Regions from separate parts of the Vreelandella mediterranea genome, predicted to be linked through region 2. Evidence: predicted binding sites of a transcription regulator. Region 2 holds the regulator's gene; each other region holds the start of a gene.
The links. The regulator sigma-54, encoded in region 2, starts transcription at its own class of promoters, with help from an activator protein. The targets are predictions, from matches to a motif close to TGGCACNNNNNTTGCTNT.
Positions count from the first base shown of each region.

Region 1 (3,275 bases), 1.6 Mb from region 2:
ATGTCAGCGCGACGGGCACGCCGAAGGCGATAAAGCCTGTGATGTTCACCGCCGGGTAAGCGCGCCCATCCTGGTACAAGCTCGGCACATCCAACTGCTGCTTTTTAATTAAGAAGTAATCCACCGCCATGATGCCGGCGATCGGCCCCAGCAGGCTCGAGTACCCCAGCAGCCAGTTGGAGTACATCTGCTCGAGCGATACACCCTGAGCGATCACCCCCGCCTTTTGCAGCAGGTCGTAGCCCATCAATAGAACCCCGACGAGCCCGGTCAACAGCACCCCGCGGGTCTGATTGATCAACTTCGGCGCGATGTTCTGAAAGTCGTTGGTGGGCGAGACGATGTTGGAGGCGGTGTTGGTCGAAATGGTGGCCACGACGATCAGCAGCATCGCCAGAATCACCCAGAACGGGCTGTCGATGAAACCGATCAGGCGCACCGGGTCCGCCACCGTCTGCCCCACCAGGGACTCGGAGGCTGCCGTCATCACCACGCCAAGGGAGGCGAAGAAAAACATGGTCAGCGGCAGGCCGATGATCTGACCGACGATTTGATCCTTCTGGCTTTTGGCGAAACGGCTAAAGTCGGGAATATTCAGCGAAAGCGTGGCCCAAAAGCCGACCATCGCGGTCAAGCCCGCAAAGAAGTAGCCGTAGACCGAGGCGCCTTCGGGCCGCGACGGTGGCTGCGCCAAAAGCGCGGTCATCGACATGTTCGGCCATGCCCACACCATCAAGCCAATGCCCACCAGCAACAGCAAAGGCGCGGCAAGCGTCTCCATCCACTTGATCGACTCCGCCCCGCGAATCACCACGTAAAGATTCATTGCCCCGAATACGAAAAAGCCGATCACCTCGCCGACCCCGCCAAGCGCCGCCCAAGCGGGAAACAGCGCCGACAGCAGCAGGTGAATGGCCAGGCCCCCGAACATGGTCTGAATACCGAACCAGCCACACCCCACCAGCGCGCGCACCAGACACGGCACGTTGGAGCCCAAAATGCCGAAGGAAGAGCGCAGCACGATCGGAAACGGGATACCGAATTTGGTTCCGGGAAAGGCATTGAGCGTCAACGGCAGCAGCAAAATGACGTTGGCGAGAAAAATGGCAAACAGCGCCTCCCCCACACTCAGGCCAAAATACGCCGTCAACACACCGCCCAGGGTATAGGTGGGCACGCAAATCGCCATGCCCACCCAAAGCGCGGCTATGTTCCATTTACTCCAGGTGCGCTCGGCGGCGGTGGTGGGGGCGATATCCTCATTGAAGCGCGGGCTATCGCGCACGTCGTTATTCACTTCAAGCTCGATCAATCCTTCTCGATCCACCATCCGGGATGCTGAAACGGTCATGAGTTCCTCCTCGAAGAGCCACTGTCTATTATCGTTATTGAGTCAGCTAAAACCAGGTCATCTAAAACCAGGTCATCTGAAACCAGAGCAATAAGTGTGCCTAACCGTACGCAGCGGCGTATAACTTATTGATAAAAAGCTGACTTATTCGACAGTTAAAGCGCCTCTTTACAGTTGTTGTTATTTTATTCCGCGTTATTAAAAGCCACTCAATCAAGAGAGTACGCCTAAAAATAAAAAAGCACCATAAAAGCGCGGACTAACGTAAATAATTCTTAGAAAACACATTAAAGCCATGATTTTAATAAAGTAAAAAGATGACGGAAATAAGTGCATCGATTCACCAAGGTGACAACAAATGCCCTAAAACCAAGATTAATCATAAACTTACGGACACTTATAAAAACACTTGAAACAGCAGGGTTTATACAACTAATCTAAAAACTGTCTTCACGGACAGCTTTTAAAACAACAACGGCCTTTTGATTAAAAGAGGCTTAACAGCACGCCACTAACGCCAACAATACTTTCAACGGATAACCGCCTCATTGAGTGGGGCGGGGTGTGTGACGACGAGAGAGGGCTCTTGCATGCAAACAATGAAAATCGGCTTGATTCAAATGGGGCTAAAAGCGAGCACGGATGCCGACCCGGCAGAGATTCGCGACGCCATGAACGAGGCGCACCTGCCGATGATCGAGCAGGCCGCCGAGCAAGGCGTTCAGGTGCTCTGTTTTCAGGAGGTATTCAACCAACCGTACTTCTGCCCCAGCCAGGACGAAAAGTGGTACGCCGCTGCCGAAAAGGTGCCCGAGGGCCCCACCTGCCAGATGATGCAAAAGCTCGCCGCCGAGCACCACATGGTCATCATCGTGCCGGTCTATGAAGAGACCGAAACCGGCGTTTACTACAACACCGCGGCAGTGTTCGACGCCGACGGCAGCTACTTGGGCAAATACCACAAAACGCACATTCCCCAGGTCGCCGGCTTTTGGGAGAAGTACTTCTTCAAACCGGGCCAGTCCAACTGGCCGGTCTTCGATACCGCTTTCGGCAAGATTGGCGTGTACATCTGCTACGACCGCCACTTCCCCGAAGGTTGGCGGGCGCTGGCACTTAACGGCGCCGAGGTCATCTTCAACCCTTCCGCCACGGTCGCCGGGCTTTCCCAATACCTTTGGGAGCTCGAACAACCCGCCTCCGCCGCCGCCAACGGCTGCTTCATCGCCGCCATCAACCGGGTGGGTACCGAGGCGCCCTGGAACATCGGCGACTTCTACGGCTCGAGCTATATCGTCAACCCGCGCGGCAAGATCGAAGCTCAGGCCAGCGCCACCGAGGACGAGCTGCTCGTCCACGAGATCGACCTGGACGCGGTGCGCGAGGCGCGCAACAACTGGCAGTTCTTCCGCGACCGCCGCCCCGAGACCTACACGCGCCTGACCGACGGCGAGTAATCAAGCGACTGGATAAGCAGGAGTAACGCAATGAGCCTATTGATCAAGGGCGGCACGGTCGTCACCCATGCCGACACCTACCGCGCCGACGTCCTCTGTGTGGATGGCAAGATCGAAGCGATCGGGGTCGATCTGGATACGCCCCAGGGCTGCGAGGTCATCGATGCCACGGATCAGCTGGTCATGCCCGGCGGTATCGACCCGCACACCCACATGCAGATGCCCTTCATGGGCGCGGTGGCCAGCGAAGATTTCTACACCGGCACCGCGGCCGCCATGGCCGGCGGCACGACCACCATTATCGACTTCGTCATCCCTCAACCCGGCCAATCGCTTTTGGAGGCGTTCGACACCTGGCAGGGCTGGGCGGAGAAAGCCGCCACCGACTTCGCCTTTCACGTGGCGATCACCTGGTGGGATGAAAGCGTCAAGGAAGAGATGGGCACGCTGGTAAGCGAGCACGGCGT
Region 1 is NZ_OZ310198.1:428,824-432,098, reverse strand. Features, by position in the region: gene ACWFVE_RS02095 (NCS1 family nucleobase:cation symporter-1) at 1-1,351, opposite strand, end outside; gene ACWFVE_RS02090 (nitrilase-related carbon-nitrogen hydrolase) at 1,942-2,808, shown strand; gene hydA (dihydropyrimidinase) at 2,839-3,275, shown strand, end outside.
Region 1: the regulator sigma-54 is predicted to act here: its motif matches at 1,436-1,453, upstream of ACWFVE_RS02095 (NCS1 family nucleobase:cation symporter-1).

Region 2 (3,275 bases):
GCGCCAACCGCATGGATGTCTGGCTCGACACGAGCCAGGTCCGGCTCACCGATAACGTACGCGGCACTCACCCGCCCGCCCGCTCAACGCCTTAGGAGTCGTTATGCACCCGTTTTTACGTACCGCGCTACTGGTACTGGCCCTGCCTTTGAGCGCCGCCGCCCAGACAAGCCAGGCCCCCGTCGAAGTCGAAGCCGACCGGCTCGATCTTGATCAGCGCGCGGGTACCGCCGTCTACTCCGGCAATGTGGATATCCGCCAGGGGGAAATGCAGATTCGCGGCGACCGTGTCGAAATCTCGCGCAACGACGCCGGCGAGCTTTCCCAGGCAGTGGCCACCGGCGAGCGCGCCTACCTTCGTAATCAGCTCGAAAACGACGGAGGCCCGATGGAAGGTTGGGCGCGGCGTATCGTCTACCACGTCAGCGAACGGCGCATCGAGCTTATCGACCAGGCCGAACTCCACCAGCGAGCCGACCGCTTTCAGGGCGGGCGCCTTGAGTACTTCATCGACCGCGAAGTGGTTCAGGCGCGCTCAGACGTTAGCGGTAGCGACAACCAGCGCATCCGCATGACGCTACAGCCCGCGCAATAGGAGAATGACCGTGTCGAGCACGCAATCTGGGGCGGTCAAAACGCTTCACGCCCGCCATCTCGCCAAAAGCTACAAGCGCCGCCGGGTGGTAAAAGACATCAACCTGGAGATCACCCAGGGCAGCGTGGTGGGCCTACTCGGGCCCAACGGGGCGGGCAAGACCACCTCGTTTTATATGATCGTGGGCCTGGTCAAGGCCGATGCCGGCACGGTAGGAATCGACGAGCGCGACCTGACCCGGGCACCGATGCACGAACGCGCCACCGCCGGCATCGGCTACCTCCCCCAGGAGGCATCGATTTTTCGCAAGCTGTCGGTGGCCGATAACATCATGGCGATTCTGGAAACGCGCAAGGAGCTGGACCGCCGCGCCCGGGAGGCGCGCCTGGAGCAATTGCTCGACGATTTCCACATCACCCATATCCGCGACAACCTGGGCATGAGTCTTTCCGGCGGCGAACGCCGCCGCGTGGAGATTGCCCGCTCGCTTGCCACCGACCCCGCGTTCATTTTGCTCGACGAGCCCTTCGCCGGGGTCGACCCGATCTCGGTCGGCGAGATCAAGTCGATCATCCTGGCTCTCAAGGCACGCCACATCGGCGTGCTGATCACCGACCACAACGTGCGCGAGACGCTGGATATCTGCGATATCGCCTATATCGTGGGTGACGGCCACATCATTGCAAGCGGTGACTCAACCGCCATTTTGAATAACCAGAAGGTTCGTGAGGTCTATCTGGGCGCCGATTTCCGCCTCTAAACCATCGCCAATCCTAAAGTTCCGTGTAGTGGCATATTTATTGCACTTGCGCCGGACCCCAACTCGCACTAGGGTGGAGCTTTACGAGTAACGAGTGGTTCTTCAATGGTCATGAAAGCCTCTTTACAGCTGCGTGTCGGCACACAGCTGACCATGACGCCTCAACTGCAGCAGGCCATTGCCCTGCTACAGCTTTCCACCCTCGATCTTCGCCAGGAAATCCAGCAGGCGCTCGACGCCAACCCGTTGCTGGAACAAGAGGACGAGTTTGGCGAAGAGAGCGTGACCGAGACCGCCGAAGCCGAATGGGAAGAAAGCATCCCCAGCGAACTCTCCATCGATAGCGAGTGGTCCGACACCTATCAGGACATGGCGGCCAGCGCCGGCAGTGAGGGGCCGGATTTCGAGCGACAGGCGGCGGGCCAAAGCCTGCATGGCCACCTGCTTTGGCAGCTGGCCATGACCGACGCCAGTGAGCGCGAATACGCCATTGCCGAAAGCCTGATCGACGCGCTGGACCCCAACGGTTACCTCACCCAGCCTCTCAACGATATTCGCGAAGGGCTCAAGGCCCAGGGGCTCGAGGGTTTGAGTCAGCGCGAGGTGGAAAACACGCTGATGCGTATGCAGCAGTTCGAACCCACCGGCGTTTTCGCCCGCGACCTTCGCGAATGTCTGATGCTCCAACTCGCCACCCTGGCCGACGACACGCCGCTTCTGGTGCCCGCCAAGCGCCTGGTGCGCCAGTTTCTCGAAGCGCTCGGCAAGGACGACATGCGCCTTTTGAAGCGCCGCCTGGGGCTTGACGACGAGCAACTCGATGACGTCATCGGACTGATCAGAAGCCTGGACCCGCGCCCGGGCAGCGCATATGGCATCACCAACGATAGCTACATCACTCCGGATCTGGTGGTACGCCACGATAACGAAGGCTGGCACCTCGAGCTCAACCCCGAGGCGCTTCCGCGGCTGCGCGTCCAGCCTGATTACGCAAGCCTGATCAAGCGGGCGGACAAGAGCCAGGACAACCAGTTTTTAAAAGAGCACCTACAAGAGGCTCGCTGGCTGATCAAGAGCCTTTCGAGTCGCAACGATACGCTGTTACGCGTCGGTCGCGAGATCATCGCCCGCCAGCTTGGCTTTTTGGAGCGCGGCGAAGAGGCCATGAAACCCTTGATACTCGCCGATATCGCCGAGGCCGTGGAGATGCACGAGTCGACGATTTCACGGGTGACGACGCAAAAATACATTCACACCCCCCGCGGCGTATTTGAGCTCAAGTACTTCTTCTCGAGCCAAGTGAGCGGTCATGACGGCAACGACAGCCACTCCAGCACGGCGATCCGCGCCCGGTTGAAAAAACTGATTCAAGAAGAGACGCCAGGCAAGCCGCTCTCGGACAGCCGCCTGGTGTCACTATTGGAAGATGGCGGTATTAGCGTAGCGCGGCGCACGGTGGCAAAATACCGCGAGGCCATGGGGATTCCCTCCTCCAGCGAACGGCGGCGTTTGCGTTAAAAAGTGAAACTGGCCGCCGGGGCTTTGCAACGGTAGAAAAAGGGTTACAATCAAAGGACAGTCCTGGATTAGGAGTACGTCGATGCAAGTCAATATTACGGGCCATCACCTGGAACTGACCGACGCTCTGCGCGATTACGTTAACGAAAAACTCGAACGTATCGAGCGTCACTACGACAATATCACCACCGTTCATGTCACGCTTTCCATCGAGAAAGAGCGTCAGCAGGCCGCCTGCACCCTCCATGCGGCCGGCGCCGATTTGCACGCCGAAGCCCAGGACAACGACATGTACGCCGCCATTGACGCGCTGGCCGACAAAATCGACCGCCAACTCGTAAAACACAAGGAAAAAGCACAAGCTCGCGCCCAGGGCGCTGGCGTGCGTTAAATCGATGACCC
Region 2 is NZ_OZ310198.1:2,046,594-2,049,868, forward strand. Features, by position in the region: gene lptC (LPS export ABC transporter periplasmic protein LptC) at 1-95, shown strand, start outside; gene lptA (lipopolysaccharide transport periplasmic protein LptA) at 104-595, shown strand; gene lptB (LPS export ABC transporter ATP-binding protein) at 606-1,355, shown strand; gene ACWFVE_RS09610 (RNA polymerase factor sigma-54) at 1,461-2,873, shown strand; gene hpf (ribosome hibernation-promoting factor, HPF/YfiA family) at 2,956-3,264, shown strand; gene ACWFVE_RS09620 (PTS sugar transporter subunit IIA) at 3,269-3,275, shown strand, end outside.

Region 3 (3,275 bases), 1.4 Mb from region 2:
GTCGTGATCATCGGCGGCGGCGACTGCGGCACGCTCAAGGAAGTGCTGCGTCACGACGGCGTGGAAAAAGTCACTCAAATCGACATCGACGAAGAGGTCACCAAGGCCTCCACGCGCTTCTTCCCGGCGCTGGTCGCGTCCAACGGCGACCCGCGCGCGGAGCTTTTGTTCGCGGACGGCGTGAAGTGGGTCGATGAGGCCGAAGACGAAAGCGTCGATGTCCTCATCATCGACTCCACCGACCCGGTCGGCCCGGCGGAAGGGCTTTTCAAGACCGAATTTCTGGCGCGCTGCCACCGCATTCTGCGTCCCGGCGGCGTGCTGGTGCAGCAAAGCGAATCACCGCTCTATCACAGTGGGTCGATCATTCGTGAACTGCGCGAAGACATGAAGTCGGCCGGTTTCGAGAGCGTGGCAACGCTTCCCTTCCCCCAGCCGGTTTATCCGTCGGGCTGGTGGAGCGTGACGCTGGCCGGCAAGGCGACAAACGTTGAAAGCTTTCGTGAAGAGGCTGCCGCGGAGCATGAAATGCCGCTACAGTACTACACGGTAGAGGCTCACCGCGGCGCCCTGGCGCTGCCACCGTTTATGCGCGCCGCTTTCGCTTAAATTCCCCAAAGCGACACGCACTGAATCGAGGCCGGGCACTGCTCGGCCTTTTTTGTAGCGCTTACCCACGCAAGGGACACAACAATGAACAAAGCGGATCACACAAGGGCAATCAAAAGGACCTTCACAAGGGCTATCCCAGGGGCCCGGGGTTGGCACATCAAACTGTTGACCGGGGCGGCGCTTTTGCTGCCCGGCCTGGCGCTGGCCACCACGCTTGAAACGGTGAAAGAGCGCGGCAGTCTGCGCTGCGGAGTCAACGCGGCCCAACCCGGCTTCTCGGCGCTGGACGACGAAGACACCTACCGGGGCCTGGATACCGACATTTGCCGCGCGGTGGCCGCCGCCGCCCTGGGGGAAGGCGCCAACGTCGAGTTCGTGCCGCTGGATTCGGTCGAGCGCTTCGCGGCGCTTCAGTCCGGCGAGGTCGACGTGTTGGCCCGCACCACCACCTGGACCTCTACCCGGGATACGACCCAGGGGATCCACTTCACCGGAGTGAGCTACTTCGATGGCCAAGCCTTCATGGTGGCAAGCGACCTGGGCGTACAGAGCGTAAGCGAGCTGGACGGCGCGGCGGTGTGCACCCAGTCCGGCACCACCAGCGAGCTCAACCTGGCCGACTACTTCCGGTTGAACGGCATGAGCTTCGATGCGGTGGTGTTCGACGCCCCGGAGCAGTCCATCGCTGGCTTCGAGTCCGGACGCTGCGACGTTTTAAGCTCCGACGCCTCGCAACTCTATGCCCAGCGCATGCAGTTGGCCGACCCGGACATGGCCATCGTTCTCCCGGAGACGATCTCAAAGGAGCCCCTGGGACCGGCGGTGCGCCAGGGCGACGATCAGTGGTTCAACATCGTTAAATGGTCGCTGTTCGCCATGCTCAACGCCGAGGAACTGGGCGTGAGCATGGCCAACGTGGACGAACAACTCGAATCCGAAAGCCCGGATGTGATGCGCCTACTGGGCCGCGACGGTAATTTCGGCGAGGCGATGGGCCTTAATGCCGACTGGGCCTATCAAATCGTCAAGCAGGTGGGTAATTACGCCGAGATGTTCGATCGCAACGTGGGCGCTGACTCAGCGTTTAATATCGGACGCGGGCTGAACGGGCTGTGGCGCGATGGTGGGCTTCAGTACGCCCCTCCTATTCGTTAGCCATTTTTACCCCACTCGCCTGTTTTCACTGGCCGATTCGGCAAGGTCCGCACGGCCAGTGCACCAAAGAAGCCCAACCAGTAGCCGAAGCTGCACTTTTTTGCAGCACAACTTTGGTCAAAAAGTTGCGGCTTTTGCGTTGAAAAGCGCTGAATGAGCCGATATATCCTTTCTGGCATCTTCCTTGCTAGCGTTATGTGCCGTGCTTCGGCATATATAACGAAATTTAATAACGAGGAAGGGAAACAACCATGATCAATAAAAAACACGTGGTACTGCTGGCTTCCGCGGGCGCCATCACCCTCTCCGGTGTGGCAAGCGTGCAGGCAGATGTCTTGGAAGATACGCGCTCACGAGGCGCTGTGCAGTGTGGCGTGAGTGATGGTTTGCCCGGTTTCTCCGCCCCGGACGACAGCGGCGAGTGGCAAGGCCTGGACGTTGACGTCTGCCGCGCCGTGGCCGCTGCCGTGCTGGGCGATGCCGACGCGGTCAATTACATCTCCCTGAACGCCGTCGAGCGCTTCACCGCGCTGCAGTCCGGGGAAATCGACGTGCTTTCTCGTAACACCACCTGGACCACCACCCGCGACACCACCCTGGGTCTGAACTTTACCGGCGTGACCTTCTACGACGGTATCGGCTTCATGGTCAACCGTGACCTGGGCCTTTCTGGTGCCGACGAGCTCGACGGCGCGGCGATCTGTATCCAGTCCGGTACCACCACCGAGCTCAACGTGGCGGACTACTTCCGCGCCAACGACATGGCGTTTGATCCGATCGTTTTCGACACCTCGGAGCAGACCGTGGGCGGCTTCCAGTCCGGGCGCTGTGACGTGCTGACTTCCGATACGTCCCAACTCGCCGCGCTGCGTATCCAGCTCGACGAGCCGGACAGCGCGATGATCCTTCCCGAGATCATCTCCAAAGAGCCGCTGGGCCCGGTGGTTCGCCAGGGCGATGACACCTGGTTCAACATCGTCAAGTGGTCACTATTTGCCATGCTCAACGCCGAAGAGTACGGCGTGACCAGCGAAAACGTCGACGACATGATGGACAGTGAAAACCCGGATATCGCGCGTCTTCTGGGACAGGACGGCAACTACGGCGAAGGCATGGGCCTTGAAGCCGACTGGGCGTACAACATCATCAGCCAGGTCGGCAACTACGCCGAAAGCTTCGATCGCAACGTCGGTATGGATTCACCGCTGGAGATCGAGCGCGGCGTCAACGCTCTTTGGAATGACGGCGGCTTCCATTACGCACCGCCGATTCGCTAAGCGTCTCGCTTGACCCCGGCCCGCCGCGCTAACACCCAGGCGGGCCGTTTGATTGATCCTGCCGTATTGCGGAGACGCTTTCATGTCAGTAAGACCCGATGCTCGCCCGGTGGGCCACAAGCCCCCTTTCTGGCGAGACCGCGCTAAACGCGCGCTCATTTTTCAGGTGCTGGTGGTGGCGGTCGTCGCCATCTTTTTGCTCTATATCGTGGGCAACACCCAGGACAACCT
Region 3 is NZ_OZ310198.1:3,463,634-3,466,908, forward strand. Features, by position in the region: gene speE (polyamine aminopropyltransferase) at 1-609, shown strand, start outside; gene ACWFVE_RS16020 (amino acid ABC transporter substrate-binding protein) at 694-1,767, shown strand; gene ACWFVE_RS16025 (amino acid ABC transporter substrate-binding protein) at 2,019-3,044, shown strand; gene ACWFVE_RS16030 (amino acid ABC transporter permease) at 3,127-3,275, shown strand, end outside.
Region 3: the regulator sigma-54 is predicted to act here: its motif matches at 1,941-1,958, upstream of ACWFVE_RS16025 (amino acid ABC transporter substrate-binding protein).